2 regions of the Pseudomonas sp. c313 genome follow, and region 2 is predicted to be linked to the other one. Evidence: riboswitches for the same ligand, from Rfam matches in the RefSeq annotation. Region 2 holds a riboswitch; the other holds the start of a gene.
The links. A riboswitch is a leader RNA that binds a small molecule or an ion and turns the genes downstream of it on or off. The one in region 2 is predicted to bind cobalamin.

Region 1: another riboswitch for cobalamin. It lies ahead of cobO (cob(I)yrinic acid a,c-diamide adenosyltransferase); the one in region 2 lies ahead of cobW (cobalamin biosynthesis protein CobW).

The regions. Positions count from the first base shown of each region.
Region 1 is NZ_JBUZRD010000003.1:773,212-780,304, reverse strand. Features, by position in the region: gene ACZRKZ_RS13155 (cobyric acid synthase) at 1-207, opposite strand, end outside; gene cobD (threonine-phosphate decarboxylase CobD) at 204-1,193, opposite strand; gene cbiB (adenosylcobinamide-phosphate synthase CbiB) at 1,186-2,094, opposite strand; gene bluB (5,6-dimethylbenzimidazole synthase) at 2,091-2,741, opposite strand; gene ACZRKZ_RS13135 (cobyrinate a,c-diamide synthase) at 2,738-4,078, opposite strand; gene cobO (cob(I)yrinic acid a,c-diamide adenosyltransferase) at 4,075-4,686, opposite strand; cobalamin riboswitch at 4,765-5,001, opposite strand; gene ACZRKZ_RS13125 (PQQ-dependent sugar dehydrogenase) at 5,101-6,414, shown strand; gene ACZRKZ_RS13120 (C40 family peptidase) at 6,493-7,026, opposite strand.
Region 2 is NZ_JBUZRD010000002.1:55,528-62,620, reverse strand. Features, by position in the region: gene cobN (cobaltochelatase subunit CobN) at 1-1,010, opposite strand, end outside; gene cobW (cobalamin biosynthesis protein CobW) at 1,014-2,075, opposite strand; cobalamin riboswitch at 2,175-2,376, opposite strand; cobalamin riboswitch at 2,419-2,643, shown strand; gene ACZRKZ_RS05170 (CbtB domain-containing protein) at 2,740-2,928, shown strand; gene ACZRKZ_RS05165 (CbtA family protein) at 2,940-3,644, shown strand; gene ACZRKZ_RS05160 (cobalamin biosynthesis protein) at 3,641-4,054, shown strand; gene cobM (precorrin-4 C(11)-methyltransferase) at 4,137-4,883, shown strand; gene nfuA (Fe-S biogenesis protein NfuA) at 5,798-6,382, opposite strand; gene ACZRKZ_RS05145 (fatty acid cis/trans isomerase) at 6,476-7,093, opposite strand, start outside.

The DNA of each region.
Region 1 (7,093 bases), on a different contig from region 2:
AGGCGCCAGCTTCGCCGCCTGGGCCTGGACCGCCTGGGCCCGGCCAATCTCGCCGCCCTCGGCAGTCACCGCGCTGTTGAGCGCCATGTTCTGCGGTTTGAACGGCACCACCGCCACGCCCTGGCGCACCAGCCAGCGGCACAAGGCGGTGACCAAGGTACTTTTGCCGGCATCGGACGTGGTGCCCTGCACCATCAAGGTACTCATGATGCTTCCTTGTACGCGGTGAGCGCTTGTTCCAGGCGCAGCCAGTCAGCGTCGGTACCCGGCAGGCCAAAGCGCAGGCTGCTGTCGTGGACAAACAGGCGCAGCAGAATGCCGCGCTGGGCCATGAATTCGTGCAGGTGCTCGGCGCAGTCGGTAATCAACCACTGGAACAGCGCGCAGCCGCCTTGCGGTCGCAGGCCATGACGCTCCAGCAGTTCAAACAGTCGCTGGCTGGCTTCTTCGCAGCGCAGGCGCTGGCGCGTATGGCCGGCGACATCCTTAAGGCACACCTGGCCCAACACCCGCGTCGGCCCGCTGACCGCCCATGGCCCGACTTGTTCAGCAAGCAACTTGAGCAACTTGCGCTCGGCCAGGACAAAGCCCAGTCGAACCCCGGCCAGGCCAAAAAACTTACCGAACGAGCGCAATACGATCAAGCCCACCTGATGGGTCTGGCTCGCCAGGCTTAACTGTGGGGTGTTGTCCATAAAGGCCTCATCCACCACCAGCCAGCCGCCGCGTTGGGCCAGGCGTGCGTGCCAGTCCAGCAGGCGTTGCGGCGTGAGGCTCAGGCCGGTGGGGTTGTTGGGGTTGACCACCACCAGCACGTCAAGGCTGTCGAGGAAGAAGTCCACTTCCTGCTCCAATACTTCACGCACGATATAACCGGCGCGGCGCCAGGCTTCGGCGTGCTCGGCATAGCACGGCGACAGCACGCCGACCTTGCCCGAACGACGCAGACGCGGCAGCAATTGGATTGCGGCCTGGGAGCCGGGCACCGGCAGCACCTGGGCGGCGCCGTAGTACTCGCAGGCGGCCGCCTCCAGGCCATCATCGGTTTCCGGCAGGCGCGCCCAGGCCCGCAGCGGGACCTCGGGGATCGGCCAGGGCCAGGGCGCCAGGCCGCTGGACAGGTCCAGCCAGTCGGCCTCGCTGATGCCGTATTGCATTGCTGCCTTGCGCAGCCGACCACCGTGCTCAAGCATAAAATTCAGCCCCCACACACAGAATCAACAACCATAGCCACACGCCGCGCTGCACCAGTTGCCAGCCCTGGTCGATGGAATCGGCACTCGCCGGCACACCTTCGCCCAATTGCGGACGCTGATGCAGTTCGCCGTGATAAATCGCTGCCCCGCCCAACTCGACACCCAGGGCACCTGCGCCCGCAGCCATCACCGGACCGGCGTTGGGGCTGTCCCAAGTTGGGCCTTGAGTGCGCCAGCACTTGAGCGCCAGCCGAGTTTTGCCCAGTAGCGCGTAGGTCAACGCCACCAACCTTGCAGGAATATAGTTGAGCAGATCGTCGATCTTCGCCGCAGCCCAGCCAAAACGTTCAAAACGTTGGTTGCGATAACCCCACATGGCATCCAGGGTATTGCTCAAGCGATAGAGCACCACGCCGGGCACGCCGGCGATGACAAACCAGAACAGCGCGGCGAACACCGCATCGCTGCCGTTTTCCAATACCGATTCGGTGGCGGCGCGTGCAACTTCGGTGTGGTCCAGCTCGCTGGTTTGGCGGCTGACCAGATAACCGACGCGCTTGCGCGCCTCGTCCAGGTCATCACTGCGCAGGGCCTGGGCCACGGGCGCCACGTGTTCGCCAAGGCTGCGCATACCGAGGGCGCAATACAACGCGAGGATCTCGATCACCCAACCCACATACGGCGCCCACGACAAGGCCGTGGCCAGCAGGGTCAGCGGCACCACCGCGATCACCCAGGCGGTCACGCCATGGCTGCGCCAGCCACGGCCACCCGAGTTGAAACGCTGCTCGATACGCCCGGCGAAATTACCGAATGCCACCAGCGGATGCCAGCGCCTGGGTTCGCCCAGCAGCGCATCCAGCGCCACGGCAGCGACACTCAGCAAGGCCACACTCATTGACTCACTCCCCAATAATTCTCATACAGCATGTCACTCAATGGACGCGGTTCGGTCCAGCCTTCCAGCTGCAACATCGGTGCCGGGTAGAACTCGGTCACCGGGCCCAGGCACAGCACCGCCAGGGGCTTGGCACCCGCCGGCAAACCCAGCAGATCGGCCAGGGCCTGGGGCTCGAACAACGACACCCAGCCCATGCCCAGCCCTTCGACCCGGGACGCCAGCCATAGATTCTGGATCGCGCAGGACAAGGACGCCATGTCCATTTCCGGCAAGGTGCGACGGCCGAAGATATGCCGTTCGCGGTCATCCATCAGCGCGGCCACCAGCACCTCAGCGCACTCGTTGATGCCTTCGACCTTGAGCTTCATAAACTGGTCGGAACGCTCGCCGAGGGCTTCGGCGGTGCGAATACGCTCTTCTTCCACCAGTTGCTGAATCTTGCCCCGCAGGTCGCGGTCGCTGATGCGGATGAAACGCCACGGCTGCATCAGGCCGACGCTGGGCGCCTGGTGGGCGGCTTGCAGCAAACGGTGAAGCAGCTCGGGAGCGACAGTGCCGCCGCTGAAGTGGCGCATGTCGCGGCGTTCGGCGATGGCCCGGTAGACGGCTTCGCGGTCGGCCTGGGGGAAGGTGTTGTCGGTCATGGCCTCATTGCGGGCAAGCCCGCTCCCACATTGGCTTGGGTGTCTGGCACAAATAACGCTGCAATCGCTGTCGGGTTGGACGGGAAATAAAAGTGCACATAAGAGGCGGTCATCCGGCCCTGCCGATAAACCGCCTCGGCGCCGCGTCCGCCGTTGGGGCTCAGGCCCCGGGCAATCGGCTGCCATTGGGTACTGGTCAGGGAATGATGGTAGGTGTGGCCGCGCAGAACGCCTTCGGGCAAATCGACACTTTGCAGCGCCAGGGCGGCCAGGCGCTTTTGCATCACAGCATCGCCCTGAAGCAGTCCGAGTAACTCGGCGCGGGTGCCATCGACATCGGTGAGCGAGTCCAGCAAATACAGCATGCCGCCGCATTCGGCCAACAAGGGCTTGCCGGCGCCATGGTGGGCGCGGATGGCGGTCAGCATCGAAGTGTTTTGCGACAACGCCAGGTGATGCAGTTCCGGATAACCACCGGGCAGGTACAGGCTGTCAGCTTCTGGCAGTTCACAATCATGAATCGGCGAGAAGAAGCGCAACTCGGCGCCCATCGCTCGCAACAAGTCGAGGCTGGCGCCGTAGGTAAAGGCAAAGGCTTCGTCACGGGCAACGGCAATCCGTACACCGGCCAGCAACGGTTCGGCCTCTATCGGCTCAGGCGCGGCGAACTCTACCGGCGGCGGCAGCGCTACCTCGCAACTGCTACCCAACGCTTGCGCGGCGGCATCCAGGCGCAGATCCAGGTCATTCAATTCGCTGGCTTGCACCAGCCCAAGATGACGACTCGGCAGCTCGATACCGGTCTCCCGCGACAATGCGCCGTACCAGCGCAGGCCTTCGGTAAGGCTACCCTCCAGCAACTGCGCATGACGCAGGGTGCCGACGCGATTGGCCAGCACCCCGGCGAACGGCAGATCAGGCTGGTAACGGGCGAGCCCCAAGGCCAAAGCGCCAAAAGTCTGGGCCATCGCCGTGCCGTCGATTACCGCCAGCACCGGCACGCCAAAATGCCGCGCCAGGTCAGCGCTGGACGGCGTGCCGTCGAACAGGCCCATGACGCCTTCGATCAAAATCAGGTCGGCCTCCCCCGCCGCGTCCCACAACAGCCGCCGACTTTCCTGCTCGCCGACCATCCACATGTCCAATTGATAGACCGGCGCACCGCTGGCGCGCTCGTGGATCATCGGGTCGAGAAAGTCCGGGCCGCACTTGAACACGCGGACCTTGCGCCCGAGATTGCGGTGCAAGCGGGCCAGTGCGGCGGTGACGGTGGTTTTGCCCTGGCCTGACGCCGGCGCGGCGATCAAGACTGCAGGGCAGTGACGGGACTGCTTCAAAGTTCAATGCCCTTCTGTGCCTTGATACCGGCCTGGAACGCGTGTTTGAGCACGCCCATTTCAGTAACGGTGTCGGCCATTTCAATCAGTTCCGGCTTGGCGCCGCGGCCGGTGACCAGTACATGCTGCATCGGCGGGCGGGCTTGCAGGTCGCTGAGGACCTGGTCCAGGTCGAGGTAGCCGTGCTTGAGGGCGATGTTCAACTCATCCAGCACCACCAGACCGATGGACGGATCGCGCAGCATTTCCTGGGACACCACCCAGGCGGCTTCGGCCGCGGCGATGTCGCGCTGGCGGTCCTGGGTTTCCCAGGTAAAGCCTTCGCCCATCACATGGAAACGCACTTGCTCGGGGAAGCGGCGGAAAAACAGCTCTTCACCGGTGCTGTTGCGGCCCTTGATAAACTGCACCACACCACACTGCATGCCGTGGCCCATGGCCCGGGCCAGCATGCCAAAGGCTGAACTGCTCTTGCCTTTGCCATTGCCGGTGAGCACCAGCAGCAATCCGCATTCGTTCGGTGAATTGGCAATGCGCTCATCGATCACCGCTTTTTTGCGCAGCATGCGCGCCAGGTGGCGTTCGTCACGATCGGGGGATTCAGTCATGGCAGCTCTCCGTTGGGGCTGGACAAAAACGGCGGGCAGGAAAAGAGAAAGCAAACAGCCAAGCATCGCCCACCGTGATGCTGTTGGATGAATCAGGCCGGTCTCCGGGCTCATGAGTGGCGTTGCGCGCCGAGGGTGCGCCTTCCCATATCGCGGGGCGATACAGTGGCGAAAGCACCGTCTTGACTCATTTACCGTTGCGGGGGCAGCGCCGGGATCGTGGCTTCACTGTGTACAAGTGCGCTCACTCACCGGTTTCCCTGTTTCACTCTGTTGACGCACACGCCACAGAGCACCTGAAACAAGCGGCGAAGGTTAGTGGGTTGGGGGTGGAGCGTCAATTAAAGCTGGCGGCGCACTTGAACCATCGCAGCGCGTCGTGCCTCTATGACTACAGGTATTGAGGAGAAAAATATGCATAAGACCCGACTCGCCTTACTCATCATCGTCGCTGGCACCCTGGCCGCTTGCGGTGATAGTTCCACCTTGCAAGTGTCCGACGGCACCGGCCCCTCGCCCAAGCTGCCGGAGCCGAACAAAACCCTGATCCCCACCGTGAATATCGCCCCGGCGATTGGTTGGCCGGACGGCGTCAAGCCCACTGCGGCGGCCGGCACCCAGGTGGCAGCGTTCGCCGAAGGCCTGGATCACCCGCGCTGGCTGTACGTACTGCCCAATGGTGATGTGCTGGTGGCGGAAACCAACGCACCGCCCAAGCCGGACGATTCCAGGGGCATTCGCGGCTGGGTGATGGGCAAGGTCATGGGCCGAGCCGGCGCTGGCGTGCCGAGCCCGAACCGCATCACCCTGCTGCGGGACGCCGACCACGATGGCGTCGCTGAAACCCGCACGGTGTTCCTGGAAAACCTCAACTCGCCGTTCGGCATGACCCTGGTGGGCAACGACCTGTACGTCGCTGACTCGGACAAGCTGTTGCGCTTCCCCTATCAGTCAGGCGAAACCTCCATCAAGGAGGCTGGCACCAAGGTCGTCGACCTGCCGGGTGGCCCTCTGAACCATCACTGGACCAAAAACGTGGTGGCCAGCAAAGATGGCAACAAGCTGTACGTCAGCGTCGGCTCCAACAGCAACGTCGCGGAAAACGGCCTGGAAGCGGAGCAAGGTCGGGCGGCGATTTGGGAAGTAGACCGCGCCACCGGCCAGCACCGCATCTTCGCATCTGGCCTGCGCAACCCCAACGGCATGGCCTGGGAGCCGCAAAGCGGCAAACTGTGGACGGCGGTCAACGAACGGGATGAAATCGGTAGCGACCTGGTGCCGGACTACATCACCTCGGTCAAGGATGGCGGCTTCTATGGCTGGCCGTTCAGCTACTACGGCCAGCACGTCGATGTGCGCGTGACCCCACAAGACCCAGACCTGGTGGCCAAGGCCATTGCACCGGACTATGCGGTCGGCCCGCACACTGCATCACTGGGCCTGACCTTTGCCGAGGGCAGCAAGTTGCCAGCACCGTTCAGTAACGGCGCGTTTATCGGCCAGCATGGCTCGTGGAATCGCAAGCCTCACAGTGGTTACAAAGTGATCTTTGTACCGTTTGAAGCGGGCAAGCCGAAAGGGCAACCGGTGGATGTACTGACCGGGTTCCTCAACAGCGATGAGAAAGCCATGGGCCGGCCAGTGGGCGTGGTGATCGATCAGCAGGGGGATTTGCTGGTGGCCGATGATGTGGGGAATAAAGTGTGGCGGGTGTCAGCGACTAAATAACCTGCTAACAAGCCTCAAGCTGCAAGTGGCCGTTAGGCGCCTTCTTGCAGCTTATAGCTTGAAGCTTGTAGCTGCTTCTTAGGGATTACGCGCCAGATGTTCCGGCGGCAATACGCGCTTGGCGCTCAGGTAGGCATTCTGCCAATACGCCTTGGATAGCGTGTCCAGCTTCACCGTACCGCCCGTTTGCGGGGCATGCACAAAGCGCCCTTCGCCCACATAGATTCCCGCGTGGCTGACCTGCGAGCCACCATTGGTGGCAAAAAAGAGTAGGTCGCCGGTTTGCAGGGCATCTTCACTCACATCCTGGGCACGCATCACGATCAGTTCGCGGGTGGTGCGTGGCAAGGAGATACCGGCAGCGTCACGGTAGACAAAACCAATCAGGCCGCTGCAATCAAACCCCGAGTCCGGCGTATTGCCGCCCCAGCGATAAGGCGTGCCGACCAGACCCAACGCACGAAAAAGCACGTCTTCGGCAGCCGGAGAAAAGGTTTGGGTGGAATAGTTGAACACCGGCTTGGGCTTGACGGCCACGGGAGGTGGACGACTTGCGCAGGCGCTGAGCAGCGCGGCGCAAATGACAAGAATTAGGCGGGCCGAGGTCGACATGGGCAGAACGATCCTGATCTGGATGCGGCTTTCGTTACCGAAGGCTGAAAACCAGACCGCGCAAGCA
Region 2 (7,093 bases):
CAAGCCAGGTCCTTGAAGCTGATGGGGCGGCTGATGATCCGCCCGTCCAGCTCCGGCAACGCAATGTGCATTGCCAGGTCACGGGGGCCAAGGCCTTGCTCGCTGGCCTGCCAGGCGGGTTCGTTGTCCTGGGCGCAAATGGCCTGGATCACCGGGATATTGCGGCGAAACGGTCGCAAGTGCGGCGCTTCGGGGCTGGATTGGGCGAAACCGGTGGTATTGAGAATCACCGAAGCCTGCACCTCATCCAGCAAGTCCTCGACCACCGTCAGGCAGCCGGGCTCTTTCAAACTGGCCACAGCCATGGGCAATGGGTTCAACCCCGCTGCCTGCAGGCGCTGGCAGAACACATCGATAAAGCCGGTATTGGCTGCCTGCAAATGGGAGCGGTAGAACAGCACTGCTGCCACGGGAAGATCGGGCTGCCAGTCGGCCTGCCAATCACTCAGGCACGCGTTGGCTTTATGGGGATGATAGATCGCCGTACGCGGCAGGATTTGCGGCTCGGACCAGCCATAGTCGCGCCCCAGATACCCGTTGGCCAGGCAGCGATAGAAATCCAGCGCATTGCCCAAGCCGCCCTGGCGCAGGAAGTGCCAGAGCCGATCGCGCTCTTGCGCGCTGACGGTACTCAGGCCGCTGAGTTCCGGGTCTGGACGGTCGTCACCCGGCACCAAAATCAGTTGCACACCGCGCTCGGCCAACTGCACCAAACGCTCGATACCGTAACGCCAATAACCGATCCCACCATGCAGTGAAATCAGGATGACCTTGGCGTGGCGCAGCACCTCATCGACATACAGGTCGACCGAGGCGTGGTTCTGCACCTGCATCGGGTTGGCCAGGCGCAGGCTCGGGTAATCCTCGGGCAACTGCTGGGCAGCTTCGGCCAGCAGCGCCAGGCTGGAGTCGCCGCTGCACAGGATCACCAGTTCGGCGGGGGTTTGTCCAAGGTCGGCAATGTTGTCATCCGAGACGAAACCGCCGGGCTGGGTCCTGAGCAGGTGCATGGCTTAAACGCTGAGGGCAGCGCGCAATTGCGCTTCGAGCAAGGTGGCGTCCAGTTCCTGGCCGATCAGCACCAGATGTGTGGCGCGCGGCTCATCGGCGCGCCAGGCGCGGTCGAAGTGCTTGTCGAAACGGGTGCCCACGCCCTGGATCAGCAGGCGCATTGGCTTGTTGGGGACTGCGGCGAAGCCCTTGACCCGCAGGATGCCGTGCTGGACCACCAGTTGGGTCAAGGCATCGAGCAGCAGGCTTTCGTCGGCTTGTGGCAGCTCGATGGAAATCGAGTCGAAGGCGTCATGGTCGTGGTCGTCTTCACCTTCGTGATGATGATCGTGATGGCTGTGGCGGCTGTCGATGTGTTCTTCGGAACCGGCGCCCAGGCCAATCAACACGTCCAATGGCACGCGACCGCTGCTGGCTTCGATGATCTTCACCGCTGGCGGCAACTCTTCAGCCACTTCCAGGCGCACGCGGGCCAGGTCTTCGGCGCTGATGAGGTCGGATTTGTTGAGGATCACCAGGTCGGCGCTGGCCAGTTGGTCGGCGAACAGCTCGTGCAGCGGCGATTCGTGGTCCAGATTCGGGTCAAGTTTGCGCTGGGCATCCACCTGATCCGGGAACGCAGCGAAGGTGCCAGCAGCCACGGCCGGGCTGTCGACCACGGTGATCACCGCATCAACGGTGCAGGCGCTGCGAATTTCCGGCCATTGGAAGGCCTGGACCAACGGTTTTGGCAGGGCCAGGCCCGAGGTCTCAATGAGAATGTGGTCGAGGTCGCCGCGACGGGCTACCAGCTCGCGCATTACCGGGAAGAACTCTTCCTGGACGGTGCAGCACAGGCAACCGTTGGCCAGTTCATACACGCGGCCGTTGGCTTCTTCTTCGGTGCAACCGATGGAGCACTGTTTGAGAATTTCACCGTCAATGCCCAGCTCGCCGAATTCGTTAACGATCACGGCGATGCGGCGGCCCTGAGCGTTGTCGAGCATATGGCGCAACAAGGTGGTTTTACCCGAACCGAGAAAGCCGGTAACGATGGTGACGGGGAGTTTGGCCAGTGTTTTCATCGGATGCCCTTTGGCAAGGTGGCGGGCAGACGGGACGATTGGCCCTGCGGCGGCGCGCAGAAGCCCATTTCGCCACCGGATCACCCCGCCCGGTTGAAAGTTGAGAATCGTAGCGAGGCAGGTCTCCTGGCTTGGGGCTTGCCGGTCTTGCGACTGGCGCTGGCTGCGCCTTCCCGCCTTGTTCAGGCAGTGGCGTGGCAGTCAGATCAACCCTTTACAGTTGCGGGGGCAGCCGCGGCATCAACCGCGTTCCCTTCTTAGCTTCGACCTGGGCCGAAGAACCTCGAAGGCGCAAGGCTACAGGGGCTCGGTCAATTTGACTACCATCCCTCACCCATGCTCTCCTACACATCTTGTTTCGGGTGCCCTTCACAGGGTGAAACGGGAAACCGGTAAATCATGTGCTTGACTCAAGCCATGACCAGTCCGGTGCTGCCCCCGCAACGGTAAGCGAGCGAAGCATCAGATCCACTGTGCCGAGATGGCATGGGAAGGCGATGCTTTTAGGTCGACTCTTTTCAAGAGCCCCCTCGCAAGCCCGGAGACCGGCCCGATCAATCAAATAACAAACCCGCGGTGGGCGGGCGCTGTTCAGAACTCTGCGTGCCTGGCTCGCAGGGTTTTCATGCGCTCGTTTCACCCTGACACTCGAAAGGGACGTGCCATGTCGATCATCAGCAGCACCTCGCATACCGCAAGCAACACCGCCACCTTGAGCCAACGCCTGACCGCCGCCATCGGTGCGTCGATTCTGGGCGCGTGCCTGGTGTATTTCGCCGGTTTCTCCCATATTGAGGCCGTGCACAACGCCGCCCACGATACCCGCCACAGCGCCGCGTTCCCGTGCCATTGAGACCTGCCAACATGATCAAGCGAATTGCCCAAACCGCAGGTTTCACTGGCCTGTTGGCTGCCCTGTTGCTGACCCTGCTGCAAAGCTTCTGGGTCGCGCCGCTGATTCTCCAGGCGGAAACCTTCGAAAACGCCCCCGCGGCTACCCAGGTGCATGAGCATGCCAACGGCACCGCTGCCGCTCACAGCCACGACGCCGAAGCCTGGGAGCCGGAAAACGGCTGGCAGCGCGTACTGTCCACCACGGGCGGCAACCTGGTGGTCGCGGTCGGCTTCGCGCTGATGCTGGCCGGCCTCTACACCTTGCGTGCGCCAACCCGCACCGCTCAAGGCCTGCTGTGGGGCCTGGCGGGTTATGCAACCTTCGTCCTCGCGCCAACCCTTGGCCTGCCACCGGAACTGCCGGGCACTGCTGCGGCTGACCTGGCGCAACGGCAAATCTGGTGGATCGGCACGGCCGGTTCCACTGCCGCCGGTATTGCGTTGATCGTGTTCGGTCGCAACTGGCTGCTGAAAGTGTTGGGCGTGGCAATCCTGGCGGTGCCCCATGTGATTGGCGCGCCGCAACCGGAAGCCCATTCAATGCTGGCTCCTGAAGCGCTGGAAGCGCAGTTCAAGATTGCCTCGCAATTGACCAACGTTGCCTTCTGGCTGGCCCTGGGCCTGATCAGCGCCTGGCTGTTTCGCCGTAACCGTGACGATCAATACTCGGCATGACCACTGACAACACAGCGCCGACCCTGGTGGTCGGCCTGGGTTGCCAGCGTGGCTGCGACACTGACACCCTGCTTGCCCTGTTCAACAAGGCCCTCGACGAGGGCGGCATCGATCGCCAACGCATCACTGCACTGGCCAGTATTGATCTCAAACAGGATGAACCAGGGCTGTTGGCATTGGCCAAGGCCTTGAACCTGCCGCTGCAGTTTTTCAGTGCCGGGCAATTGGTATTGTATGAACCCCGGCTGAGCCACAAGTCGGCTATCGCCTTCGCCCATACGGGCTGCCATGGCGTTGCCGAAAGTGCCGCCCTGGCCTTGGCTGAACACTTGGCCCAGGGGTCGGCGAGGCTGCTGATCACTCGTCAGAAAAACGCCCAGGCCACCTTTGCGTTAGCCAGTTGCGGCTAAAATCTCGATAATCGCCAGCCTTGATCATGAGCAATCTTCATCTGAAGCCTTGCACGCTTGTTTTTTTGCATAGGAAACCGTCATGACCGTCTTTTTCATCGGTGCGGGCCCCGGCGATCCCGAACTGATTACCGTCAAGGGCCAGCGGCTGATTCGCAGCTGCCCGGTGATCATTTATGCGGGCTCGCTGGTACCGGCCGCCGTGCTGGAAGGTCATCAGGCCGAACAGGTGATCAACAGCGCCGAACTACACCTTGAGCAGATCATCGGTTTGATCAAGGCCGCCCACGAAAACGGCCAGGACGTGGCACGGGTGCATTCCGGCGACCCTAGCTTGTATGGTGCGATTGGCGAGCAGATTCGCTGGCTGCGGGAGCTGGGCATTCCCTTCCAGATCATTCCGGGCGTGACAGCCGTGGCCGCCTGTGCGGCGCTGCTGGAGGCTGAACTGACCCTGCCGGATATCGCCCAGAGCGTGATCCTGACCCGCTATGCCGATAAAACTGCGATGCCGGCGGGAGAGTCATTTAGTAGTCTGGCCAGCCACGGTACGACTATGGCGATTCATCTGGGGGTCAATCATCTGGAGAAGATCGTCGCTGAACTGCTGCCTCACTACGGCCCCGACTGCCCGATTGCCGTGGTGCATCGTGCAACCTGGCCAGATCAGGATTGGGTTATCGGTACGTTGGCGGATATTGCCGAAAAGGTAGCGGCCAAGGGGTTCAGGCGGACGGCGTTGATTGTGGTGGGCCGGGTGTTGGCCAGTGACGGTTTCAGCGAGTCATCGTTGTATCGCGCAGGTCATGCGCACTTATATCGGCCTTGAGTATTCCCGGATGCTAATGCAAAACCCTGTGGGTTGGGTTGGGTTGGGTTGGGTTGGGTTGGGTTGGGTTGGGTACATATCCGTTATTTTAGTCAGGGCGGCTTAGGGTTACGCCCTTACGGCGTGTCACTTTTGAAAAGAGCCCAAAAGTAACCAAAAGGCTCTTGCCCCACCACTTGGTGCCTCGCCTAGGCTCGGCATGCCTTCACTCCGGCATTGCTCCGTGGGCCGCCGCGATGGGCCATCCTTGGCCCAGCGCGGCTAAACCGGCGTCCTGCCGGTTTACCCACGGATCAATGCCTGCGTTCAGCCATCGTGGTTAACGGGGCGCCTTAGATCAAAAGCAAAAGCAAAAGCACGGCGGCCTGGTAGCCGACCTGAGTGGTGAAAAGCAAGAGCGGACCCACTGCCACCTGTAGGAGCGAGCTTGCTCGCGATGGTCGTTAACGATGACGCTGGCTCCCTGAATCACCGCGGTGCCCTCAGGTTCTTCGCGAGCAAGAACTAGGCGTCCCCCTCGCTCCTACAGAAAAACGGATGGCTCTTGATCTGCCTGCCCATAAAACCAGAGGCCGAACGCAGGTGTTGCGCAGTGGGTAAACCGGCAGGACGCCGGTTTAGCCGCGCTGGGCCAGGGATGGCCCAGCGCGGCGACCCACGGTGAGGGTACGCCGAGCCTAGGCGAGGCACCAAGTGGTGGGGCTGACCATACATTTGGTTACTTTGCCGCTTTTGCAAAGTGACACGCCGTAAGGGCATAACCCTAAGTCGCCATTACCGCAGCAACGGATATGTACTCAAACCTGCCCCCACACTTAACCCTAATTATTACAAAACCCATATAACCCATTGAATTAAGCTCATAAAAAAACGGCGCTCACGGGGCGCCGTTTTTCATGCTCGCAGCGAACACCTTAGTAGTAGGCGTTTTCTTTCTGCGTGTGGTCAGTCACATCACGTACACCCTTGAGCTCGGGAACCCGCTCAAGCAAGGTGCGCTCGATGCCTTCGCGCAAGGTCACGTCCGCCTGGCCACAGCCCTGGCAACCGCCGCCGAATTTCAACACGGCAATACCGTCATCCACTACGTCGATCAGGCTGACTTGGCCGCCGTGGCTGGCCAACCCAGGGTTGATCTCGGTTTGCAGGTAATAGTTGATACGCTCGTTGACCGGGCTGTCGGCGTTGACGCTCGGCACCTTGGCGTTAGGCGCTTTAATGGTCAACTGGCCGCCCATGCGATCGGTGGCGTAGTCAACCACGGCATCGTCAAGAAAGGCTTCGCTGAAGGCGTCGATGTACGCGGTGAAGCTCTTGAGCCCCAGGGCGGTATCTTCGGGTTTCTCTTCCCCCGGCTTGCAGTAGGCAATGCACGTCTCTGCGTACTGGGTGCCAGGCTGGGTGATAAAGACACGGATACCAATACCTGGAGTGTTCTGCTTGGACAGCAGATCAGCCAGGTAATCGTGGGCGGCGTCAGTAATGGTTATGGCAGTCATGGAAAATCCTCACAGGCTTGCCGGCAGTTTACGCCAATCATTGCGGAGGCACAAAGTCCTAGTATTTTTGTCGGAAAAGAAAACGCGCCGTAATCAAAGGTTTTCATAGCGATTCATGTCCAATACGCCCTCTTCCATCGGCGTGGTTTCACGGATGTACTGCGACAAATCGTGGAAATACAGCCAGAACTGCGGATGACTGCGACGCACACCCCAGCGGTCGACGATTCTCTCAAACCGCTTGGCGTCCTTGGCGTATTCCATGTCTTCGACGAACTCAGGCACGTCTTCGGCAGCAATATTGAAGATGAAGTTCGGATAGCTGCTGAGCACGCCAGGATAAATGGTCAGGGTGTCCAGACCAGGCTGATAGCGATAGGCCTCACCGAGCATGAACGCTACGTTGCTATGGGCGCGATTGCGTAACAGGCTGTAGACCTCGCGCTTGCCGCTACGGGTCTCGATGCGCAACATCGTCGCTTCAGGCAGTTGCTCGATCACCTTGAGGCCCGCCGCAGGTCGGGAGGTCAGGCGACTCAACGCCTGCTCGACGTCTCGCAACGCCGGATCAATTGCGGGCCGCGAACAGTACGCACCGATGCAGCGGTTGATCGGGTCAGGGCTGGCATTGAGGTCGCCATAACGGGCAAGCAACTGGTTGGCGAAATCGCGCTTGGGGTCCTTCTCATCCAGCTTCAGCCCGCTGGGCTT